4 regions of the Priestia sp. VA7 genome follow, and region 1 is predicted to be linked to each of the others. Evidence: predicted binding sites of a transcription regulator. Region 1 holds the regulator's gene; each other region holds the start of a gene.

Evidence for each region. The regulator Rex, encoded in region 1, represses fermentation and respiration genes when NADH is low (regulators of the CRP and FNR family bind a similar motif). The targets are predictions, from matches to a motif close to TTGTGAAATATTTCACAA.
Region 2: AC0C45_RS23705 (anion permease) is a predicted target of Rex. The motif match lies at 1,304-1,321, and genes of this name have one in related genera.
Region 3: AC0C45_RS18860 (cytochrome c oxidase subunit II) is a predicted target of Rex. The motif match lies at 4,747-4,764, and genes of this name have one in related genera.
Region 4: AC0C45_RS23255 (AtpZ/AtpI family protein) is a predicted target of Rex. The motif match lies at 5,161-5,178, and genes of this name have one in related genera.

What each region holds. Positions count from the first base shown of each region.
Region 1 covers NZ_JBVQPN010000020.1:3,088-9,082, reverse strand. The annotation lists gene groES (co-chaperone GroES) at 1-181, opposite strand, end outside; gene AC0C45_RS29340 (CPBP family intramembrane glutamic endopeptidase) at 481-1,209, shown strand; gene AC0C45_RS29335 (YdiK family protein) at 1,206-1,433, shown strand; gene tatC (twin-arginine translocase subunit TatC) at 1,459-2,214, opposite strand; gene tatA (twin-arginine translocase TatA/TatE family subunit) at 2,230-2,415, opposite strand; gene AC0C45_RS29320 (redox-sensing transcriptional repressor Rex) at 2,469-3,107, opposite strand; gene AC0C45_RS29315 (ABC-F family ATP-binding cassette domain-containing protein) at 3,566-5,500, shown strand; gene tsaD (tRNA (adenosine(37)-N6)-threonylcarbamoyltransferase complex transferase subunit TsaD) at 5,755-5,995, opposite strand, start outside.
Region 2 covers NZ_JBVQPN010000005.1:321,407-327,401, reverse strand. The annotation lists gene AC0C45_RS23710 (class I SAM-dependent rRNA methyltransferase) at 1-1,168, shown strand, start outside; gene AC0C45_RS23705 (anion permease) at 1,448-2,881, shown strand; gene AC0C45_RS23700 (alpha-amylase) at 2,913-4,364, opposite strand; gene AC0C45_RS23695 (response regulator transcription factor) at 4,615-5,304, shown strand; gene AC0C45_RS23690 (sensor histidine kinase) at 5,282-5,995, shown strand, end outside.
Region 3 covers NZ_JBVQPN010000004.1:200,728-206,722, reverse strand. The annotation lists gene AC0C45_RS18880 (universal stress protein) at 108-602, opposite strand; gene cyoD (cytochrome o ubiquinol oxidase subunit IV) at 753-1,049, opposite strand; gene cyoC (cytochrome o ubiquinol oxidase subunit III) at 1,050-1,649, opposite strand; gene qoxB (cytochrome aa3 quinol oxidase subunit I) at 1,651-3,618, opposite strand; gene AC0C45_RS18860 (cytochrome c oxidase subunit II) at 3,620-4,558, opposite strand; gene AC0C45_RS18855 (chitobiase/beta-hexosaminidase C-terminal domain-containing protein) at 4,946-5,995, opposite strand, start outside.
Region 4 covers NZ_JBVQPN010000005.1:221,067-227,061, forward strand. The annotation lists gene AC0C45_RS23220 (F0F1 ATP synthase subunit gamma) at 1-523, opposite strand, end outside; gene atpA (F0F1 ATP synthase subunit alpha) at 629-2,137, opposite strand; gene AC0C45_RS23230 (F0F1 ATP synthase subunit delta) at 2,153-2,698, opposite strand; gene AC0C45_RS23235 (F0F1 ATP synthase subunit B) at 2,695-3,213, opposite strand; gene atpE (F0F1 ATP synthase subunit C) at 3,316-3,528, opposite strand; gene atpB (F0F1 ATP synthase subunit A) at 3,619-4,329, opposite strand; gene AC0C45_RS23250 (ATP synthase subunit I) at 4,348-4,719, opposite strand; gene AC0C45_RS23255 (AtpZ/AtpI family protein) at 4,726-4,947, opposite strand; gene AC0C45_RS23260 (S8 family serine peptidase) at 5,245-5,995, opposite strand, start outside.

The DNA.
Region 1 (5,995 bases):
CCGCAGCTACTTCTAAAGCTACACGCTCACCGCTTTCTAATACTCGGCCTGTACCAACAGCAACAATTTTACCCTCTTGTGGTTTTTCTTTTGCACTGTCCGGTAACACGATACCGCTTGCTGTTTTTTCCTCAGATTTTACAAGTTCAATCACTACGCGATCACCTAATGGCTTTAACAAGTGAAACAACCTCCTCAAATAATATGTTTGCATTTTTATTAGCACTCAAGCTCAACGAGTGCTAACACAATTATTATATTAAAACAAAGTGGGTTTTTTTTGCAAGTATTAAACAAAAAAAATTTAAAATTTACGAAAACTACATATAATAGTCTTAGATTTCGACGATTTTGAGAAATAAAGCATTCTTTTCTCTGTTCAATAATATGTATGTTACAATACGAGCAAGAAGAAATTACTGACTTCACAGTACTTCTTCGACATATATACATAAAAACCTTTTAAAGGAGTATAGAAGATTGGAAAAACGTTATTGGTATGTTATCCTCACCTACATCCTTATGCAGTTTTCAGGAGTTGTTGGTATACCGCTGTTAAAATTAACAGGAATGTTTGATCAATATCCAGTTCGAACAGCGACTGTCATGCTTTTGACTTATTGGACCATCATTAGCTTTATCCTTGGTTTACTTATTGTCTTACTGCTGCTGCGCCGTGACATGTCCATGCGTATAGAACATGCGGGAACAACGGTAACTGTGGTCTGGTCAGTCCTTGGGGTGTTCCTGGCTATGGCTGGTCAAGCTGTAGCAGGGATGATTGAGCACGCTCTTGGCATTACCCAAGTATCTGAAAATACACAAAACATTGTTAATCTTGTTAAAGCAACGCCGTTCCTTATTGTCGTTACGTCTGTTATTGGACCAATTCTAGAAGAGATTATTTTTCGAAAGATTATTTTCGGTTCTCTTCACAAACGATATAATTTTTTTATCTCTGCATTTATTAGTTCCCTTATTTTCGCTGCCGTACACTGGGATTTTAAACATTTGCTCGTGTATACAGCCATGGGATTTGTATTTGCATTCCTTTATGCAAGAACAAAACTAATTATTGTACCCATTATTGCTCACGTGTTGATGAATACAATCGTTATTTTATCTCAAACTATTTTTGCAGATAAAATTATAGAAATGCAAAAGCAAGCAGAACAAATGCAGTTTATTTTTGGAGGCATGTTTTTATGAAGAATATCCCTTTAACACGAGGGTTTATTTATATTATTATGGGGATTTTATTCACCTACCTGGCTATTCAAAATGCTCAGGAAACCGTGTGGAACTTCCCTACGATCTTATTTGCACTCGTAGCCGCATTCGATTTCAGATTTGCGGTTCGCATTTTTATCTTGCACTATAAAATTAAAAAGTTGCAGCAGCAATATAAAAATCAAGATGATTCATCTAAATAAAAAAACCACTGTTTCAGTGGTTTTTTTACATACTAACATCTTCTCTTTCTTGCTCTGCCCTTGCCTTTAACACTTTGCGATACGAAATGCGGGAAATAATGATGCTGATTTCATACAAAATTAAGAGCGGCACTGTCACCATCATGTGCGAGAGCAATTCCGGTGGTGTAATCAGTGCGGCAATAACTAGCAGTACGAAATAGGCATACTTTCGAATTTGAGATAAAAACATAGGCGTTATAATTCCTAATCGCGTCAAAAACATGACGACGACAGGAAGCTGAAACAACAGGCCAAAAGGCAGTGTGAGCTGCATTAAAAAAGAAAAGTATTCATTAATGCCAATCACTTGGTTTACATTCAGCTCATCGGAAACCCGCGTCATAAAATCGACGACAAATGGAAACAACACAAAATAAGAAAAAGAGACACCGCCGATAAAGAGAAAAATGGAAACAGGAATATATCCAAGCGTTACCTTACGCTCTTTTTCATATAAACCAGGACTAACAAATGCCCAAAGTTGATACAGTGCAACAGGAGCTGCAAGTACACAGCCGATAATAACAGCAAACTGCATATAAATCTTAACTGGATCTGTTAGCCTAAATGCATTCATCGTTAAATTTTTTGCCTCATCAGCATGCTGTAAATAGACAATAACCTTATCCGCTATAAAAAAGCCGCCAATTGTGGCAATGACAAAGAAAAATAAAACAATTAAAATGCGTTTTCGCAGCTCTCCTATATGATCATATATTGACATTTCTTGTTCGGTCATACTATGATCACCCTTTTACTCTTTGTCATCTACTTGACGCTGTTTATCTTTTTCACGATCTTCTGATGCACCGCTAGCGGCATGCTTAAACTCTCTAAGCGTTTGCCCGACTGATCTTCCTAGCTCCGGTAACCGTTTCGGTCCAAAAATAAGCAGTGCTACAATCGCAATAATAATCCAACTACCTGCTCCAATCCCCATATTTCCACTCTCCTTATTAATTTAGACTTAAGGAAATCGTAACACAGTCCATCTTATTCAACAGGATAATTTTTCAAAAAGTAGACAAGCGACTGTAATTCTACAGCCAGATCAATATGATGCAGTCGAATCTCATCCGGTACGTTTAAGCGTGCAGGAGTGAAGTTTAAAATCCCTTTAATTCCGCAATTCACTAAACGATCGGTAATTTGCTGAGCCACAGTGGCAGGAACGGTTAAAATCGCCACTGAGATATCATCACTCATATAATCTTCCAATTGGTCAAGGTGATAAACCGGCACGTCGCCTACTTTTGTACCGACTTTATCTTCTATCACATCAAAAGCGCACTCAATTTTGGTGTTATTATTTTTAATAAAATTATAATTTAAAAAGGCCGTTCCCAGATTCCCTACGCCAATCAGTGCTACTTTCGTTACTTCATCTTGGTCTAACGTTTTACGGAAAAATGTAAGTAAATAATTTACATTGTAGCCGTATCCCTTTTTCCCTAATGCTCCAAAGTAAGAAAAATCCCGACGAATAGTAGCAGAATCAACTTTCACTGCCTCACTTAACTCCGCTGACGAAACACGCTGTTTACCAGAAGCATGCAAGTTTTTTAAAAAACGATAATAAAGCGGCAATCGTTTAGCCGTTGCTTGTGGTATTTTTAATTGTTCAGTGTTCACGTTGTACCCCCTCAGTTCATGTATGTCATTACTAACATTTTCAAGTCATATTGCATTACCTTTCACAAAGCCTCAACCGCTCCGAGGTAGCGCTTCCAATTCTCTCTCTTTTCTCTTGTTTTATATATACTCCGCTTCATACCCCGACTCCTTTTGGCTATCCAGCACTACTTAAAGTCGGTAGTTAGAACGAAGCAATTAGCCCTTCAAAGGATCCGTTTGTTAGTCATGACGGGTTTTCTACATCCATCATATATAAGTTCAGAGATGCACTTATCTCTTATTTTAACATAGTATCCTGTATAAAATGTGCAGGTAAAATCATTTTATTTCATGAATCAAAACATTCGCTTCATCATTTGTCCTTGTCCCTCTACAAATTACAAACGCTTGTAGGAAGAACTTGTAGTTGAAAATATGTTAAAATACACTATGGATATACTACTAGAGGTGAAAAAATGATTATTCTACAATTGAACGGTATTACAAAATACTATGGGGCAGAACCCATTTTATCGAATATAAAGTTAGAAGTACAATCAAAAGACCGCATTGCCCTAGTGGGACGAAACGGTGCTGGTAAATCAACTTTATTAAAAATTATTGCTGAGCAGCTTTCTTATGACAGCGGAGAAATTATTAAACCTAAAGGTGTTTCCATTGATTATATGGGACAAGATACAGTTCTTGAGTCAACACTCTCCATATGGGAAGAAATGATGACGGTCTTTGCTCCATTAAAGAAGATGGAAAAAGAATTACGTACGCTTGAAACGAAGATGGGCGATCCAGACATTTTTAATGATTCAGTTCAATACGAAAAACTAACCAAAGAGTACGATCAGCTTCAAGTAACGTTCAAAGATTTAGGCGGCTATCAATATGAAGCGGATACACGATCTATTCTTCACGGTTTCCGTTTTTCAAACTTTGACTATAGCACCCCTATTTCCTCCTTGAGCGGTGGACAAAAAACGCGCTTGGCTCTTGCAAAACTGCTTTTAACAAAGCCAGACTTGCTTATTCTGGATGAGCCTACCAACCACTTAGATATTGAAACTTTAGCATGGCTGGAACAGTTTCTGCAAGGGTATGAAGGAGCTATTTTAATTGTTTCACACGATCGTTACTTCCTTGATAAAGTCGTAAATCAAGTGTATGAAGTCACAAAAAAAACAACGGTCAAGTACACGGGCAACTACTCTAAATACCTTGTACAAAAAGCAGAGCGATATGAAAAAGAGTTGCGTCAGTACGAAAAGCAGCAAGATGAAGTCGCAAAACTGAATGATTTTATTCAGCGAAATATCGCCCGCGCATCGACTACAAAACGTGCGCAAAGCAGACGGAAACAGCTCGATCGAATGGAGTTAATAAATCGACCTAACGAAGGCGAAAAATCAGCTAGTTTTTCGTTTGAAATTGAGCGTCAAAGCGGAAATGAAGTCTTAAATCTCGAAAACGTGTCTATCGGATATGATGAACACAAATACGTCGTTCAAGAGGCAAACCTTCGGATTAAAAAAGGTGAAAGCCTTGCATTGGTTGGCCCTAATGGAGTTGGGAAATCTACGTTATTAAAAGGTATTGTGGATAAACTAAGCTTCAAGACTGGAACCATTTCTTTTGGCTCAAACGTAATGGCTGGTTATTACGACCAAGAGCAAGCTAATTTAACTTCTAATAAAACCGTTTTAAATGAGCTTTGGGATGACTACCCATCCAAACCTGAAAAAGAAATTCGTACAGTGCTTGGAAATTTTCTGTTTTCAGGTGATGATGTACTGAAAATCGTTTCGACGCTTAGCGGTGGTGAAAAAGCACGTTTGGCTCTTTCGAAGCTTATGCTTCAAAAAGCTAATTTTTTAATTTTAGATGAACCTACTAACCATCTTGATTTAGATAGCAAACAAGTACTCGAGAATGCATTAATTGATTACCCAGGGACTCTATTATTTGTTTCACATGACCGTTATTTTATTAATCGTATTGCAAACAAAATAGCAGAGCTATCTCCTGAAGGGGTAGAAGAATTTCTTGGAGATTATGACTATTATGTAGAAAAGAAAGCAGAAATAGAGGAAATCAAAGAATTAGAAAATATAAAAGCAAACGAAGAACGTACGGTAAAATTAGATAAACAGTCCTATAAACAAGATAAAGAACAAAAGAAATTGATGAGGCAGCGAACGCGCCGAATTGAAGAAATTGAAACTGAAGTAAACAAATTAGAAGCCGCACAAGCGGAGAATGAAGAACTTCTTTGTGATCCTGAAATTTATCAAAACCACGAAGAAGTATCAAGATTGAACGGTGAAAATGAAAAAATTTCTTCACAGTTATCCACATTAATGGAAGAGTGGGAAGAATTACAGCTGCTTCTAGAAGAATAGCCTGTATTTTTTCGTATTTATTCACCCTATTTACTTGTTCGTGCCCTTTAGAACAAGCTTTATCCACTATGTGAATAAATAGTGGATATCTGTCTGATTTTCATAATTAAAACTTGTTGATAACATGTCCGTGTACTGAGCGCACGGACTTTTCCACATAATTATCCACAGGCAATTCTAAATTTATTGAATATTGTTGATAAATTATTTTTACCCACAAAAAAGACGAATGAGAAATAAATCTCATTCGTCTCTTACTCTTCCAAGTCTAAACCGGGGTTTGCGTTTAATGACATATCTGAGCGTTTTCCTTGAGCAAATCGTACACTTGCCGCTGCTCCAATCATTGCGGCATTATCCGTGCATAGAGACAGCGGCGGGATAATAAGCTCAATGTTTGATAATGGTACAAATGCCTCTTCTAGCGCTGCTCTAAGTCCTTTATTAGCAGCAACTCCTCCTGCTACTAACACTTGCTTAACGTTATATTCCTTT
Region 2 (5,995 bases), on a different contig from region 1:
AGCTTTTATTAAAAAAGTGAACAAGGGTTATCCACTCATTGAAAAAGATGCGCTTGTTGATGGTCATAAACTGCAAGAAGAAGGGGTTATTATTAACTTAGTCACTCCGAAGAATCAATTTTTAGCCAAAGGCTATTATGGAAAACAAAACAAAGGCTACGGATGGATTCTTACGAAGAAGAAAAGTGAGCAAATTGACGCGGCGTTTTTTGCTAGAAAAATTCAGCAAGCTATTGCCTCTCGTCATGACTTTTATGCATCTGAAGACACAACTGCTTTTCGCGTATTTAATAGTGAAGGTGACGGAATCGGCGGCTTGATTATTGATTATTATGACGGATATTACGTCATGAGTTGGTATAGTGAAGGAATTTATCAATTTAAAGAATACGTCATTGAAGCCTTAAAGTCTGCGCCTAACTTTAAAGGGCTGTACCAGAAAAAACGTTTTAACGTAAAAGGTCAGTATATTGAAGAAGATGATTTTGTAGCAGGGGACAAAGGTGAATTTCCTTTAATTGTAAAAGAAAATGGTGTTCGTTTTGCCGTTTACTTAAATGACGGAGCAATGGTGGGAGTCTTTTTAGATCAGCGAGACGTCCGTAAAACTATTCGAGATAAATATGCAAAAGGAAAGACCGTCTTAAATATGTTTTCGTATACAGGCGCATTTTCAGTGGCGGCCGCTCTTGGAGGAGCTGCGAAAACAACAAGTGTCGATTTAGCCAATCGCAGCTTGGCAAAAACAATTGAGCAATTTAGTGTAAATGGAATTGATCACGAAGCACAGGACATTATCGTAGAAGATGTTTTTAAGTATTTTAAATATGCGGTTAAGAAGAATATGACGTTCGATCTTGTAGTGCTAGATCCGCCAAGCTTTGCTAAGTCGAAAAAGCATACGTTTAGCGCAGCAAAAGACTACAAAGATTTATTAAAAGAAGCCATTGCGCTTACAAAGCCAAACGGTGTCATTGTAGCATCTACGAATGCAAGCAATTTTGATATGAAAAAATTCCATTCGTTTATTGAAAAAGCTTTTAATGAAAAAGGGGAACGGTACAAAATGATGGAGCAGTTCGCTCTTCCAGCTGATTTTAAAACAATAAAAGAATTTAAGTCAGGTAATTATTTAAAAGTCGTGTTTATTCAAAAAGTAAATCGCTAAATGCAAGGCTGCATGATGAACTCATGCAGTTTATTTATTTTTAATAAAATAACGCTTACAAGCTATTTTGAAGGGAATAAAATGAAGGTAAGAGATAAATATTGTCAATATATATGATAAAATAATAAAGGAATTATGCTCAACATTTCACAATTTTACAATATCATCCTTACTAAACGTATTTTTACAATTATTTTATTTTAAATGGGATAAGTATTGGGTACGAAGTGGAAAGAGCATACTATTACTATTATTTAAAAACATGAAAGGAGAAAGATTATGGCTGAAACAACAAAAAAGCCTGCCGGCGAAGTGAAATTTATTCCTTTATTAATTTGTCTGGCAATCGGACTTATTTTATGGTTTATTACACCTCCGTCTGGACTTGATGTGAAGGCTTGGCACTTATTCGCTATTTTTGTGGCTACTATCGTAGGGCTTATCATTAAACCATTGCCATTAGGCAGTGTAGCTATTTTATCTTTAACCATTATTGTATTAACTAATACATTAACACTTGAACAATCGCTCAGCGGTTTTCAAAATACGACGATTTGGTTAATCGTTATTGCATTCTTTATTTCTAGAGGTTTTATTAAGACTGGTCTAGGAACAAGGGTTGCCTACATCTTTGTTCGTTTGTTCGGTAAAAAGACGTTGGGATTATCGTATTCTCTTATCGTAAGTGACTTGCTTTTATCACCTGCAATGCCGTCTAATACAGCGCGAGCTGGAGGAATTATTCTTCCAATCATTCGTTCTTTATCCGAAACATACGGATCCAGAACTGGAGACGGTACGGAGCGCAGAGTCGGCGCTTTCTTAACAAAAGTATCGTTTCAAGGAGATATGATCACATCCGCTATGTTCGTAACGGCAATGGCGGCCAATCCTCTTGCTGTTAAAATGACGGAACAAATTACAGGCAAGACTATTTCATGGGTTGGCTGGGCAGCGGCTGCAATTGTACCTGGAATTATTAGTTTAATTGTTATTCCGCTTGTTATTTATAAGCTGTATCCGCCAGAATTAAAAGAAACGCCGGAAGCATCTGAAATTGCAGCAAAAAAACTAAATGAAATGGGTCCGTTAAAGAAAGAAGAATGGTACATGATTGGCGTATTTTTACTTCTTCTTGTGCTGTGGATTTTTGGAGCTAATTTAAATATTAATGCAACAACAACTGCTTTTATTGGTCTATGTGCGCTGCTTTTAACGCAAGTGTTAAGCTGGTCGGACATCAAAAAAGAACAGGGAGCATGGGATACATTAGTTTGGTTTGCTGTTTTGGTTATGATGGCAACCTTCTTAAATGATCTAGGCATGATTCCTTGGTTCAGTGATCTGATGAAAGGCACTGTTAGTCATATGTCTTGGATGACGGCGTTGATTGTACTAGCTGTTGCGTATTTTTATTCTCACTACTTTTTTGCGAGTAATACGGCTCACGTCAGCGCTATGTACGCAGCATTTTTATCTGTCATCGTGGCCGCTGGTGCGCCTCCGTTACTGTCAGCATTAATTTTAGCGTTCTTTAGCAATTTATTTGGCTGTTTAACTCACTACGGCAGTGGACCGGCACCGGTGTTCTTCGGTAGTGGATATGTAACGCAGCAAAAATGGTGGTCGCTCGGCTTTTTAATTTCAATTATTCATATTATCATTTGGATTGGAATTGGCGGCTTGTGGTGGAAACTGCTAGGTCTATGGTAAAAAAAAAACAGTGGCGCAAGCCACTGTTTTTTTATGCTTCAGCCCAAACGGATACAGAGCCGCCATTGACAGGGAACTGTCCGTAGCCATCTTCTTCAATCACAACTTGATCTTCTCGGTTGTTTGTGAAGTCAATCCATGTTTGTCCACTTCGGTGTTCGCCGACGAACATTCTCTTTTCGCCATCTTCGCCGTTTGACATCACTACAGCGCATCCAGACTTCTCAAATTCCTCTACACCATGCCTTACCCATCCAATGGTATTCGGGTGATCAAAATAATCGTCTTGCTGGCCGTATGCTTTGTCATAGCGTACATGCAAGAGAGCGGAAATATCTTTTTCTTTTCCCTCAATTGGGTGCTCTCCGCCTATCCCAAAATAGTCTCCGTAAAACACACAAGGATAGCCGTCTTCACGAAGTAAGATTAGAGCGTAAGCACTTTGTTTGAACCAATCTTCTACCCACGATTCTAAAGATTCATTTGGCTGAGAGTCATGGTTATCTACAAATGTGACAACATTCAAAGGGTGAGTCTTGACTAATGTATCATCAAAAATCGTGGTTAAATCAAAATCTCTTCCTTGCTGAGAGGCTTCATGTAGTTTATAGTGCAGAGATACGTCAAACAAATCGATTTGATAATCAATCACGTCTAGGAATTCCTGACAGGCTGTTAACTCTGGATTCCAAAACTCTCCCACAAAATAAAATGGCTTTTCTTGAGAAGAGGACAATTCGTGGGCAAACTCTTTAATAAAATCGTGGTTAATATGTTTAATGGCGTCTAATCGATAACCGTCGCACTGCAGGGTGTCTGCTAACCATTTTCCCCATTTGATCATTTCTTCTCGAACTTCAGGGTGATCGTAATCAATATTCGCAAACATTAAATAATCATAGTTGCCAAACTCTTGATCGACATTTTCGTTCCAGCTTTTGTTTTCTCCGGCAATACGAAAAACGCCTTCTTTTCCATTTTTATCGTCGTAATCAGTGCCGTTAAAATGATTAAAGTTCCATTTGAAAGAAGAATATTGATCGCCGCGCCCTTCAAATGTAAACTTTGTCCACCCTTCAATTTCAAAAGGTTCAGAAATTTCTTCTGTTCGGTTCATGGGGTCCACTTCAATGACGTGGAACGTTTCTTTTTCATCTGCTGCAGCTTTATGGTTCATTACAATATCCACATAGACATTAATTCCATGATTATGACAGGCATCAATCGCTTCATGCAGCTCTTGCTTGGTTCCATACTTTGTACGAACGGTTCCTTTTTGATCAAATTCGCCAAGATCGTATAAGTCGTAAACGCCGTAGCCATTATCCTCTGATGAAACACCTTTTGTAACAGGCGGAATCCACACGGAATCAATTCCTTGTTCTTTTAGTTGAGGAGCGAGCTCTTTGAGGCGTTGCCAATGCTCGCCATCAGCTGGCACATGCCATTCGAAAAATTGCATAATTGTATGATTCCGTTCCAAGTTAAATCATCCTCCTTTTAAATAAAAAGATATAATCGCTCACGGACAGTTCTTTAGAATCAAATGAGGAATTGATTATATTTTTTCTTTTAACGTTCCTGTTATCCCTATTCTTTAAACCTTTTTCAACATATGAAGCTTAAGAAAATCTTAAGATTTACCCTTCCTTTTTCTTAAGAAATGCAGTTTACAATAAAATCCATAGACGAAATGACCCATGATATACTTTTAAAAGGAGTGTGAGAAATCAATGAACGAATATGTGGTTTTAGTCGTAGACGATGAGCAAGAAATCCGTAATGGTATTGCTATTTATTTAAAAAATGAAGGTATTAAAGTCTTTACGGCCAAAGATGGAATCGAAGCCATAGAGATACTAAATAAAGAAAAAGTTCACTTAATTATTCTTGATATTATGATGCCAAGGCAAGATGGCATTTCAACGACGTTTAAAATCCGAGAACAAAAAAATATCCCGATTATTATGCTGAGTGCTAAAAGCGAAGATGCGGATAAAGTGCTCGGTCTGCAGGTAGGAGCAGATGATTATGTGACAAAGCCTTTTAATCCATTAGAACTGATAGCGAGAGTTAAATCACAGTTAAGAAGATATGTGACATTAGGTACATATGAGGAAAAAACGACGATTGATATCCGAGGTCTTGTACTTGATATTGAAGCTAAGTCCGTCACTCTTGACGGGGGATTCATTAAGCTGACTCCCATTGAGTATAAAATTGTAGAGTTATTAATGAAAAATGCAGGGAGAGTTTTTTCCATACATGATATTTATGAACGCGTATGGAATGAACCAGGCTACAACGCAGAAAACACAGTAGCGGTACACATTAGAAAAATAAGAGAAAAAATTGAGATTGAACCAAAAAATCCGAGGTATGTAAAGGTTGTGTGGGGACTTGGATACAAAATGGAAAAGTAGCGTCATTTCAGCTGTAGGGATTATCTTGTTTTTATTTGGTTTAGGATCAACTATTTCTTCAATTAGTAACGTGCATAATCTATTAAAAACAAACTATTTACAAAAAAGCAGCTATATAAAATCAGAAGACTTCAAAAAGCAAATAAGTCGTTTTACAAATGATCTCTACCTTTTAGAATTGACACAAAAAGATAAGAATACCGTTAATGCAAATAAGATAACAGAAGAAGAGATTGAGTCGTATCGATATACGGAAGGAACATTAACAGAACAAATAAAAAACGTGCACGATAAATATGAAGAAAAAATAGAAGACGCTAAGCAGGCAAAGAGCAAAAACGTTGAAGCTGCCTATGTAAAGCAGCAGGATCTAGAAGTTAAAAACATTCAAAAAAAGTTTCAAGATGATCAATTCGTTCGAGAAGAAATAGCGAAAAACAAAAAACTCGAAATAAAGAAGCTATATGATGAAGCTTTTGATCGACAAAAAACATTATCTCAATATAAAAAAGACATCATGTATTATTTAAAAGATAGGAACACAAATAAAATATACACGAACATCCAAAACGCAGGCAAAGAAGATGTTAATCAATTAGTAAAACAGAAAAATATATTGTATAAACATACTTATTCAGCTCAATCACCGCTGGTGTTTCAAGCAGATGAATATAAAAATTCATCGTTAAGC
Region 3 (5,995 bases), on a different contig from region 1:
TTCGGATCTTCTTTCAACTAAAATACATTTATCCCCCCTCTTTAAATAAATGGTGAGAGCTTTGTATTTTGCTGTGAACAATGATCTTTCTTTCTCGTCTGTGCCCGCTACTCTGTTAGTTCCACTTGTAAAGGCTTTGATTCTTCTTCGGCTTCTTTAGGAGTGCGAACGATTAACACATCACATTTGGCATAGCGTAAAATATGCTGAGATACGCTTCCAATTAAAATGCGCTCTACTGCGTTTAACCCCGTTGCACCGCATACAATTAAATCAACGTGCTTATCAGGAGCAATTTTTTTAGATATTTTTGTTTTAGGAGAACCGTGTTCAATTAATGTTTCGACTTTCGTTACTCCAGCCTTAATGGCTAGGTTACTATAGTTGGTTAAAAGTTCTTCAGCAAATTTCTCTGCGTCTTGAAAGCGTGTATCCGTATAGAATGCATAAGGTGATGGACTTAGCGCCTGTATGTCGATAACGTGACAAATTATCAAATGAGCGTTATTTTTTTTCGCACTGTTAACTGCTTTTTTGAATGCCCACTCCGCTTCTACAGAACCGTCTACTGCTACGAGGATGTTACGATAAGCCATATTCATCATAATCTCTCCTTTGTCTTTCGTTTATAAAGGACTTTCTTTGCTACACTTTTATTGTACTTCTTGCGCAAGCGAAAATATGTGATTTTCATCACAATGTAGAGGAATTAATAAAAAATAGAGCCGTGCACATCGTACACGGCTCTATTTTTATTGAACTTGAGAGTTAAAAGTCATGATCCAAATAGATCCTGCTACAATCGTAATAACAAAAACGATTCCAAGTATTAAAGCCATCACATTATAACGGGGCTTCTCTCCGTCTTTAATATGCATGAAGAAAAACAGTTGAATGAAAAATTGAAGCACGGCCATTCCTAGAATACTGGCTAATAATATATTTTTAGCAAATACATGGTTTAGTACCAGCATCAGAGGAATAACGGTTAAAATAATCGAGAAAATAAATCCTATTGTATAAGCTTTTAACGACCCATGGTTCTCCATCTACATCACCCCCATTAAATACACAACCGTGTAAAGGAAGATCCAGACAGCATCAAGAAAATGCCAGTATAAGCTGATAATCGTCACTTTTCGCTTTGTTACAGAGGTAATTCCGTATCGTTTTAATTGGATTGTAATTGAAATCATCCAAATGATGCCGACAGAAACGTGCAGCCCGTGCGTACTAACCAGCGTATAGAAAGCTGTAAAAAATGCGCTGGTGGAAATGGTTGCTCCTTCATGAACCATTGTTTGAAATTCATGAATTTCAAGGCCAACAAAGCACATACCTAAAAGCAGAGTTACGATTAGCCAGCCAATTAAAGGCTTTATTTTTCCCTTGTGCATGCTCAGCACAGCTAATCCGCTCGTAAAGCTGCTCGTTAATAAGATAAACGTTTCAGAAACAAATCCTGGAACTTCAAAAAATTCCTTTCCTGTAAGGCCTCCCGCAGTATGATTAACAAGAACGGCATACGTAGCAAATAATGCTCCAAATAAGATGCAGTCCGTTACGAGGAAAAGCCAAAAACCTATAACTTTGATTCCTTCATCATGTTCATGATGATGTTCTTCGCGGTGCGCTGTCGCATATGCCATGTCAGCCAACCCTCCCTACTGAATCTTCTGTATGTCGAATTTCATCCACCGGAATATAATAGTCCGAGTTGTATTGAAAAGAACGAGCTAGTAAACAAGCTCCGACTCCTGTCAAACCGAATATCGCCATCCACACCCAGTGGAATGTTAAGCCAAAACCAGCAATGAACCAGAAAACCGACATGATAAATGGAATACCTGAATTCTTAGGCATATGAATCGGAGAGAAAGTAGCTGTTTCCTTCGCTTTTTTCTTTTTTCTTTCTTCTTTTATTGTCCACCACGCATCTTGCCCCGTTACTGTTGGAATCACTGCAAAATTGTAGTGCGGCGGCGGTGAAGGGATGGACCATTCTAATGTACGTCCATTCCAAGGATCCCCTGTTACATCTCGTTCTCCGTACTTAATGCCATGAAGAATCTGCCATGCTTGAAAGATAAACCCTATGCCCATAAAGAAGGCTCCCACTGTAGAGATAACGTTCAGCGGTCCCCATCCCATGTCAAAGTCGTACGTATAAATACGGCGCGTCATTCCCATAAACCCTAATGCGTATTGAGGCATGAAGCATACGTAAAAACCAATATTCCACGTCCAAAACGCCCATTTACCAAGACGGTCATTGAGTTTAAAGCCAAACATTTTTGGCCACCAATAGTACAAACCTGCAAAAAAGCCGAATACAACGCCTCCAATTAACACTTGGTGAAAGTGTGCAACTAAAAAGTAGCTATTATGATACTGATAGTCCGCGGGAGCTGCTGAAAGCATAACACCCGTTGCTCCTCCCACAACAAAGCACGGGATAAAAGCAATTGTCCATAGCATTGGCTGCGTCATTTGAATACGGCCGCGGAACATCGTAAATAACCAGTTGAACACTTTAACGCCCGTTGGAATTCCGATAGCCATCGTCGTAATAGCAAAAAACACATTCACATTAGCGCCTGCACCCATCGTAAAGAAATGATGTACCCATGTAAAATACGATAGAACGCTAATAATCATCATTGAAAAAACCATAGATTTATAGCCAAATATTTTCTTTTGAGAAAACGTTGCAACGATTTCAGAAAAAATGCCGAATGCAGGAAGTACAACGATATACACTTCAGGATGTCCCCACATCCAAATTAAGTTAATGTACATCATTGGATTTCCTCCGCCGGTCATGGTAAATAAGTGCCCGTCAAAGAAGCGGTCAATAAACAATAAAGCAAGCGTTACGGTTAATACAGGAAACGCAAAAATGATAATAATACAGCTTGCTAGAACGGACCACGTAAATAGCGGCATATGCATAAGTTTCATACCGGGGGCACGCATTTTTAAAATGGTCATAATGAAATTAATTCCAGAAGCCAAGCTGCCAATACCTGATATTTGAATGCCCCAAATATAAAAATCTTGACCTGGTCCAGGACTGAACTGCATGCCAGAAAGCGGCGGATAACTTAGCCACCCTGCATCTGGCGAGCCTCCGATTACAAACGACAAATTGAAAAGCATGGCGCCAAAGAAAAATAGCCAAAAGCTTACCGCGTTTAAAAAAGGATAGGCGACATCTCTTGCTCCAATTTGAAGCGGCACAACAATATTAAAGAACGCAAACATAAGCGGCATTGCCATAAATAGAATCATAATGGTTCCGTGCGTAGTGAAAATTTCGTTGTAATGATTAGAATCTAGAAAATGCCACTGGGGAAACGCTAGCTGCATACGCATTAATAATGCATCTACTCCGCCTCGAAACAGCATTAACAATGAAGAAAGCATATACATGATTCCAATTTTCTTATGATCCACCGTTGTGAGCCACTCACGCCATAGCCACTTCCATTTTTTAAGATAAGTAAGAACAAAAATAATACCGGCTAGTGTTAATAAAATGGCGACATCTGCTCCGTAAATCATCGGTTCTCCTGTCACGAAAAAATGAGATGAAAAATCTTTTAATTTGTCTAACAATTTAGTTTCCTCCTTCCTGGTGCTCGTGCTGTGCATGTACTTGTTCTTCAGAAGCCACATTCATAGTCTTCATGTCTTCATTTTGCATATGATGATGCTGACTATAATATTGACCGCCGTTTTTAATGACAATTTCTTGGAATAAGCCTTTAGGAATGGTAGAATACGATTTTTCTAGAGAAAGACCTTGTTGGGCAAGGTTGCTATAATCAGCTTTTGTTAAAGCTGGTGATGTTTCTTTCACTTGCTTTACCCATTGATTAAATTCTTTTGTCGATGTAGATTTAACTTTAAAGTTCATATGAGCGAACCCTTCACCCGTAAAATTAGCACCCGAACCAAAGTATTCTCCCTTGTGATCAGCTTGCAGCCAAAGCCCCATTGCCATTCCCGGCATGGTATATAATTGTCCTCCCAGCTGGGGTACCCAAAAAGAATTCATAGGTGCATCTGACGTTAGCACGAATTGAACAGGCACACCTTTTGGAATTTCTACATAGTTGACTGTCGCAATATCTTGATCCGGATATTGAAATAACCATTTCCAATCAAGAGATGTTACTTCAATTGTTAGCGGCTTTACATCTTTTTTCGGCGGATCTACTAAGTCATATGTCGTCTTGGCCGTAGCAAAACCTAAAATGCCGATAATAATAATGGGGATGCCCCACCAAATAAATTCAAGACGCTTGCTATCGTCCCAGTCTGGCCGATACGGAGCTTTGTTTCCAGGCTTATCACGGTAGCGTAAAACGATATACACAAGCAGACCTAAAACAGGAATCACAACAATTGTGCATAAAATTATGGAAAAAATAATTAACTGGTATTCTTTTTGAGCCACCGCCCCCTGCGGATTTAAAATCAAATAACGACTATCACAGCCTGCTAAAAAAATTGTAATGAATACGGAGAGAATGATTAACTTGCCAATATGCATGGATTTTTGCTTTCTCACTTAAGCTCAGGCTCCCTTCCTCTAAATCTCTGTACATAATAATGGTATATAAACGTTCATATTAAAGATGCATCTCAACAGATCAAAAGGCTAAAAACCTCCTAACATATTGAAGTTTGTCATGACATATTGCTTACTTCTAAAAAATTATCATGTTGCGTTGTTAAAGGGTGTGATATTTATCACACTTAAAGCGGTTTTTATCTATTTTGAATACCTTTACCATAATTTCGTCACATATTTGGGTAAATGTGGTGTGAAATGCCTTGCTCCTAGCGGGTAGATTCTTATAAAAGCAAAAAGCTCTTCCAGTTCTTATTAACTGGAAGAGCTTTTTAGGAATAATGAAGTATCGAGCTTTATTTTTTACTAATTTGTTTGCTTCACCTGCTGAAACATCCAATCAATCATTTTCTGATTTTGATACGCAGAAACCCACGAAGCATGATCATACTCTAACTCTTTAGGATATTCCGTATATAGCGGATGCCCTCCAGATTTTTTTATAGCACTTATTATATTCCTTGAATAGGCCACAGGAATGATAGAATCGTCTTCAGCATGAAATGCCCATATTGGTTTGTTGATAAGAAAGTGCGCTTTAGCTGGATTGGCTCCTCCCGCTATCGGCACCATAGCAGCAAACAAATCAGGGTGTTCTATATTTAAGTTAAATGTGCCAAATCCTCCCTGAGATAATCCTGTAGAATAAAGGCGATTACGATCTATATTGTAGGATTTTCTTACACTTTGTAAAATTTCATAAGCCGTTTTTAAATCTTCTGATGTTTGGAATACTTTTGCTAAGTCGACTTTGTTGTTATCGTCTCTTGTAACGGTGAAGCCTCCGCTTGGTACATTACGAGCTTGAGGAGCTAAAATAAAAGCGGGATGCTTTCGTTGATTTTCTGGTGAAGCCCAAACGATAGCCCCGTCGTTGCCAAGAAGCTGTTTTGTATTATCATTTCCTCGTTCACCACCTCCATGTAAGAATAGCACCAAGGGATATGATTTTGTAGAATCATAGTCTTTAGGCACATAAAGTCGGTAGGGCATTGTTTTATAAGTGAATGATAAAAATTGAGTAGCTATAGATTCTCTACTTTCAAATGAATAAGTAAATATAGCTAGATCACTATGATTCTTTTGATTTTTATTTTTCGCGTTTCCTCTTATGGAAATTGCTTTAAGCACCGTATCGTTATTAATAATAATCGGGTTTGTATACTGAGTGCTTTTAGTAGTCGGAGTGCTCCCGTCAAGTGTATAGTAAGTTTTCGCACCTGGTGTGTTTGTCTTTAATTCAACCTTCTGCTCCAAATAATAGGTACCTGATAAAACTGAAGAGGTTGGTTTTTTTACGTTTCTATAATTATTTTCTTCTTTTGCTGCAAGAATATTTAAAGGAAGGAAAGCTAG
Region 4 (5,995 bases), on a different contig from region 1:
AGTGATTGTAGTATAAGTAAAGTTCATCAAACGTACCGTCTGCAAACATTTGAACTGTTTGTGAAGCGATTCCTTGAATGTCAGCAAAAGCTGGCTGATCTGCTAAGCCTGTGATTTCAAGCAAAACCGGAATGCCGCGTTTCACGAAGAAATCTCTCCCTACTCGTCCAATTGCAATCACACCGTATTCATCAGGTGATTGATGGCGTTCTTCAATAGCTTGAGATACTTTTCGCAAAATATTACTGTTATATGCTCCTGCTAGGCCGCGATCTGAAGTGATTACGATGTAACCAGTCTTCTTCACACTGCGCGCAGTTAGCATTGGATGTGAAGCGCCTCTGCTGCCTAGGGCTACGCTTGAGACTACTTCTTGAATTTTTTCCATGTATGGAACAAACGATTTTGCATTTTGTTCCGCTCTATTCAGCTTTGCAGCTGAAACCATTTCCATTGCTTTCGTAATCTGGCTCGTTTTTTTCGTCGATGTGATTCGAGTTTGTATATCACGTAATGATGCCAAAGGTTTCACCACCTTGTTTTAGAAGATCACGTGGTATGAAAGGTGAACAAATGTTCACCTTCACCTTATTGAAAGATTGTCTTAACATACCATGCTGACAATATATTATTCAGATGCAATAAATGTTTTCTTGAATTCTTCAAGTGCTGATTCGAATACGCCAGCTTCAGGAAGTCCACCAGTTGTACGGATTGATTCAAGTACTTCTTTACGGTTTGATTCTAACCATGTTAAGTACTCGTCTTCAAAGCGCGTAATATCTGATACCGGAACATCATCTAAGAAGCCTTTTGTTAATGCGTAAAGCACAGCTACTTGTTTTTCTACGCGAAGCGGTTTGTGTAAACCTTGTTTTAAGATTTCAACTGTACGCGCTCCTCGATTTAATTTTGCTTGAGTTGCTTGGTCAAGATCAGAACCAAACTGAGCAAACGATTCAAGCTCACGATAAGATGCAAGGTCTAGACGCAGTGTACCTGCTACCTTTTTCATCGCTTTAATTTGTGCAGATCCCCCTACACGTGATACAGAAAGACCAGCATTAATCGCAGGACGCACGCCTGAGAAGAATAGATCTGACTGTAAGAAAATTTGTCCGTCTGTAATCGAAATTACGTTCGTTGGGATATAAGCAGATACGTCTCCTGCTTGCGTTTCAATAAATGGAAGAGCTGTTAATGAACCTCCACCTTTTGCGTCCGATAACTTTGCCGCACGCTCTAATAAACGAGAGTGCAGGTAGAATACATCCCCTGGATACGCTTCACGACCTGGAGGACGGCGTAATAGTAATGAAAGTTCACGATAAGCTGATGCTTGTTTTGTTAAGTCATCGTAAATAACAAGTACGTGCTTACCGTTATACATAAACTCTTCACCCATTGTTACCCCAGCATATGGCGCTAAGAATAATAGTGGGGCTGGTTGTGAAGCTGATGCTGTTACAACGATTGTGTAATCTAGAGCACCGTGTTTACGTAATGTCTCTACTACGTTACGAACTGTTGATTCTTTTTGGCCAATCGCTACATAGATACATACCATATCTTGATCTTTTTGGTTTAAGATTGTATCGATTGCTACCGATGTTTTACCCGTTTGACGGTCACCGATAATTAACTCACGCTGTCCACGACCGATCGGCACAAGTGCGTCAATCGCCTTGATACCTGTTTGAAGCGGCTCATGTACTGATTTACGATCCATAACGCCAGGTGCAGCACCTTCAATTGGACGTGTTTTTGTTGTTTCTACTGGGCCTAAGCCGTCTACTGGCTGACCTAATGAGTTAACAACACGACCGATTAACTGCTCCCCTACTGGAACTTCCATGATGCGTCCTGTACGGCGAACTTCGTCACCTTCACGAATTTCCGTATATGGTCCTAAAATAATGATACCTACATTGTTTTCTTCTAAGTTTTGTGCCATTCCCATGACACCATTTGAAAATTCAACCAGTTCTCCAGCCATGACATTGTCGAGGCCATGAGCACGTGCGATACCGTCCCCAACTTGGATAACAGTACCTACATCACTCACTTTAATCTCAGACTGATAGTTTTCAATTTGCTGCTTGATCAGCGCACTAATTTCTTCAGCTTTGATGCTCATGAATTTCACCCCTATCTACGATCTGTGTGCAAGAAGTCCTCGGTGGATCGTTTCTAATTTGCTGCTAATGCTGCCATCATAGATACGATTACCAATGCGAAGCTTCACGCCGCCGATTAGGCTTTTATCTACTATATTTGAAATATTTAACGTATGTTTTCCAACTTTAGAAGCAAATGATTGTGAGATTGCTCTTTTCTCATCTGCACTTAAAGGTTTGACAGAATAAACAGTTGCATCTGCCACGCCACGTACTTCGTTCGCTAGGAAACGATACTCTTTTACCATTTCGCTAACAATTTGAATGCGGTGACGCTCTAATAATAGAAGAACCGTATGTTGAACAGTTGGTGAAAGTTCAGCAAATGCCTCACTTACAAACTGTTTTTTTCGCTCAATTGTAATTTTTGGATGAGTTAATACATCCATTAATTCAGGTGTTTTAGCAAACACCTCTTCAACGATTTGTAGCTGGTCTTGCATTTCATCGATCATCTGTTTTTCTGTTGCTAATTGAAAAAGAGCTAGTGCATAGCGTTTGGCTACAGCTGGTTGACTCATCGTACATCCCCTACTTCTTGGATATATTCATGAATTAACTTCTCTTGATCTTGTTCAGAAAGTTCTTTTTCAATAACTTTCGACGCAATTAAAACAGATAATGAAGCAACTTGCTCACGTAACGCAGCAACTGCTTGATCTTTTTGCTGTTCGATTTCTTGTTTTGCTGCAGCTTTTAGACGCTCAGACTCTTCGCGTGCTGCCGCAATGATTTCTTCTTTTTTATCTTCTGCAGACTTTCTAGCGTTTTCCATCATTACTTGCACTTCTTGACGAGATTGCTTTAAGATTTCACGCTGCTCTTCAACAAGCTTCTTCGCTTCCTCATTTTGCTTTTCTGCTTCATCAATCTCACCGGCAATATGCTCTTCACGTTTTTTCATGATTCCCATTACAGGACCAAACGCGAATTTTTGAAGTAACGCAAGTAGGATAAGGAACATCACTAATTGGAAAAGAATATCTCCACCATTAATGCCTGCTGCTCCTAACACAAACATGTTCGACACGGCCATGTTCACTCCCTTCAGAGACTCCACATATATAATTTACTTATTAAAGACATAAAGTAATGGCGAAGGTTCTTTTGAATGATCTTCGCCACATGTAACACATTATTATTTACCTTGTACCATGAATGCAATAACTACGGCGATAATTGGAAGCGCCTCAACTAAGGCAACCCCAACGAACATCATTGAAGTTAATGTACCACGTGCTTCTGGTTGGCGAGCTGTGCCTTCAATCGTCTTAGAAACGATAAGACCGTTACCAATACCAGCACCTAGTGCCGCTAAACCAATCGCAATTGCAGATGCTATTAAACCCATTTTATAAAGTCCTCCCTTAATATATATGATTTTGTTTAACTAAGTTTTGTTTTGTCCAAATTGGGTATTACTTGAACAAAGCTTTATAAATTAATGGTCGCTACTCACTTTGTGAGATAAATAAACCATCGTTAACATTGTGAAAATGAAGGCCTGAATTGCGCCTACAAAAATACTGAATCCTTGCCATAAAAGCATTGGAATAGCAGCTCCAATTGTACCTAGGAAGCCTGTTGTTGCTAAACCAGCTAGCAAGCTTAACAAAATTTCCCCAGCATAAATATTACCGTAAAGACGAAGGCCAAGCGTTAACGTATTGGCAAACTCCTCGATAATCTTAAGCGGGAATAAAAACGCCATTGGCTTGAAGTAATCTTTCGTGTATGCAGAAAAACCTCGCATTTTAATACCATAATAATGTGATAGTACAACTACCATAACGGCTAACGTCAGCGTAATTGCTGGATCAGCGGTTGGCGATTTCCACCATAAGTTATGGTCAATCACGATGGCAAATGGAAGACCCAACATATTTGACACAAAAATGTACATAAGTAAAGTTACACCTAGCGTCAAAAAGCGGCCACCTGTTTTCCAATCCATATTGCTATTAACGAGTCCTTTAACAAAATCTAAGACCCATTCAATAAAGTTTTGTGCACCGCTTGGCTTCATAGCAAGAGTACGAGTACATAAAACTGCAATTAAGAATACAATAACAGAAGCTACGGTAACCATAAGCAAGTTACTTTGACTAAAAGTAAGGCCTAGAAACTCTATAGTTGGTGATTCATGACCCAACTGTGTTCACCTCTCTTTCTATCTTCTACGCATATTTTGAACAACTAAATCTATGATAATGACAACGTAATACGTCATTAATCCCACAACTACACTAATAATATGAAAGGTTTTTGGATAAGAGATGGTAATCACAACTGCGAGAGCAGCTGTTGCAAATCTTACAACAGTCCCAATTGAACGGGGCTTTTTCCCCTCATCCAACGCCTGTCCAAACTGCTCAAACTTTCTTACTAAGTTCCACAAATTATACAAACTCAGGGCGGTTCCTAAAATTAAACCTGCAAAAACAGCCTTATAACTTGTAAATCCCCAGCCGAGAACGTATAATGCTAACAAATACAATATGTATGAACGAAGTCTTGGAAAAACGTGCTGCAAATCCTGCATGAATTATTAATCTCCTGAAAAAAAATGGTGGACTGTCCGCAGCATCATAAAAACACCTGCTGCTAGCCCTGAAAGAAGGCCTAAAATCAAAAATAGTGGTTCGGTGTCAAGCCATTGATCAGCCCATCTTCCAGAGAATAAGCCAATTAAGACTGAACCTGCTAACTGTGATAGAATGATTGACACTAATGCCATCGCTTGCAAAGGATGACGGTTGCGATCTTTCATAAGCTCATACCCCTTTTGCAAAATTTTCTTTTTTCCGAATTCTCTATCGTTTTTATAGCTCAATATATGATAGAAAGGCAAAAAAAATTGCTAAAAAAGGTAAAAACAGCTAATAAAATACGCAGAAATATCAACGGTTTTCACAGGTTGAAAACCTTATCATTTATATTCCCTGTAAGCATACAATAGCGTATATTTAATGTCAATGTGTTTAAGCTAAAAACTTCACAATCTCTTCTTATTGTTCACATTTCTGCCACACATAAAACCTCTTCAAATGAAAACATTTAAAGAGGTTCATTCAATCGTTATTGTACTGTGTACAACCTGCTCTTGTCTATGCTTTTTCACAAATGCAAATATTTGGTACGCCCCCGGTACAAGCGATTCATCGATCGTTATTTTCCGTTTTCTCATGCCTCTTTCTACATCAACGTCAACATCTAAATACGATATAAACTGTAAAGACTGCTTATCAAAAAGAGCAACGCCTAACTCATCTGCTCCTTCAGGCAAAAACAGTTCATAGCTATAAGTATTTTTCTCTTTTTCCGCTGCTACTTGCAATCCCATGATACGAGGATAATCTGGAATGCTAACCATGTACATATAAGGAATCGAAAATGTTTCACGTGAATCATTTATTTCCAAATATCCGTCATATATACCTTTATTTTTAAAACGGGTCTGCACCGATAAAGTGACAGCTATTTCTTTTGTCTGATGGGGCTGCACCGTGACGGGTAATGGAACATCCCAGTTCACTCCTTCATCCCTTCTCGGAACGTTTAAGCGATACGTTTTTGCTTTATCAGACTGGTTATCAATTTTAAATGATAAGACTTTCTTTGATGGGCGCGTAAAAATACCGAAAGATAAAGAAGATGGATAAAATAAAGAGTCTGCTGTGACAGCTTTTGCTATTTGAATTCTCCCAGCTCCTTGTTCATATACGCGATACGTTTGACCATTTAGCTGCTGCATTACTTTACTTGTGTTCATCAATGAAGCTTTGACTTGTTCAGGAGACCAGTTCGGGTGAGCTTGT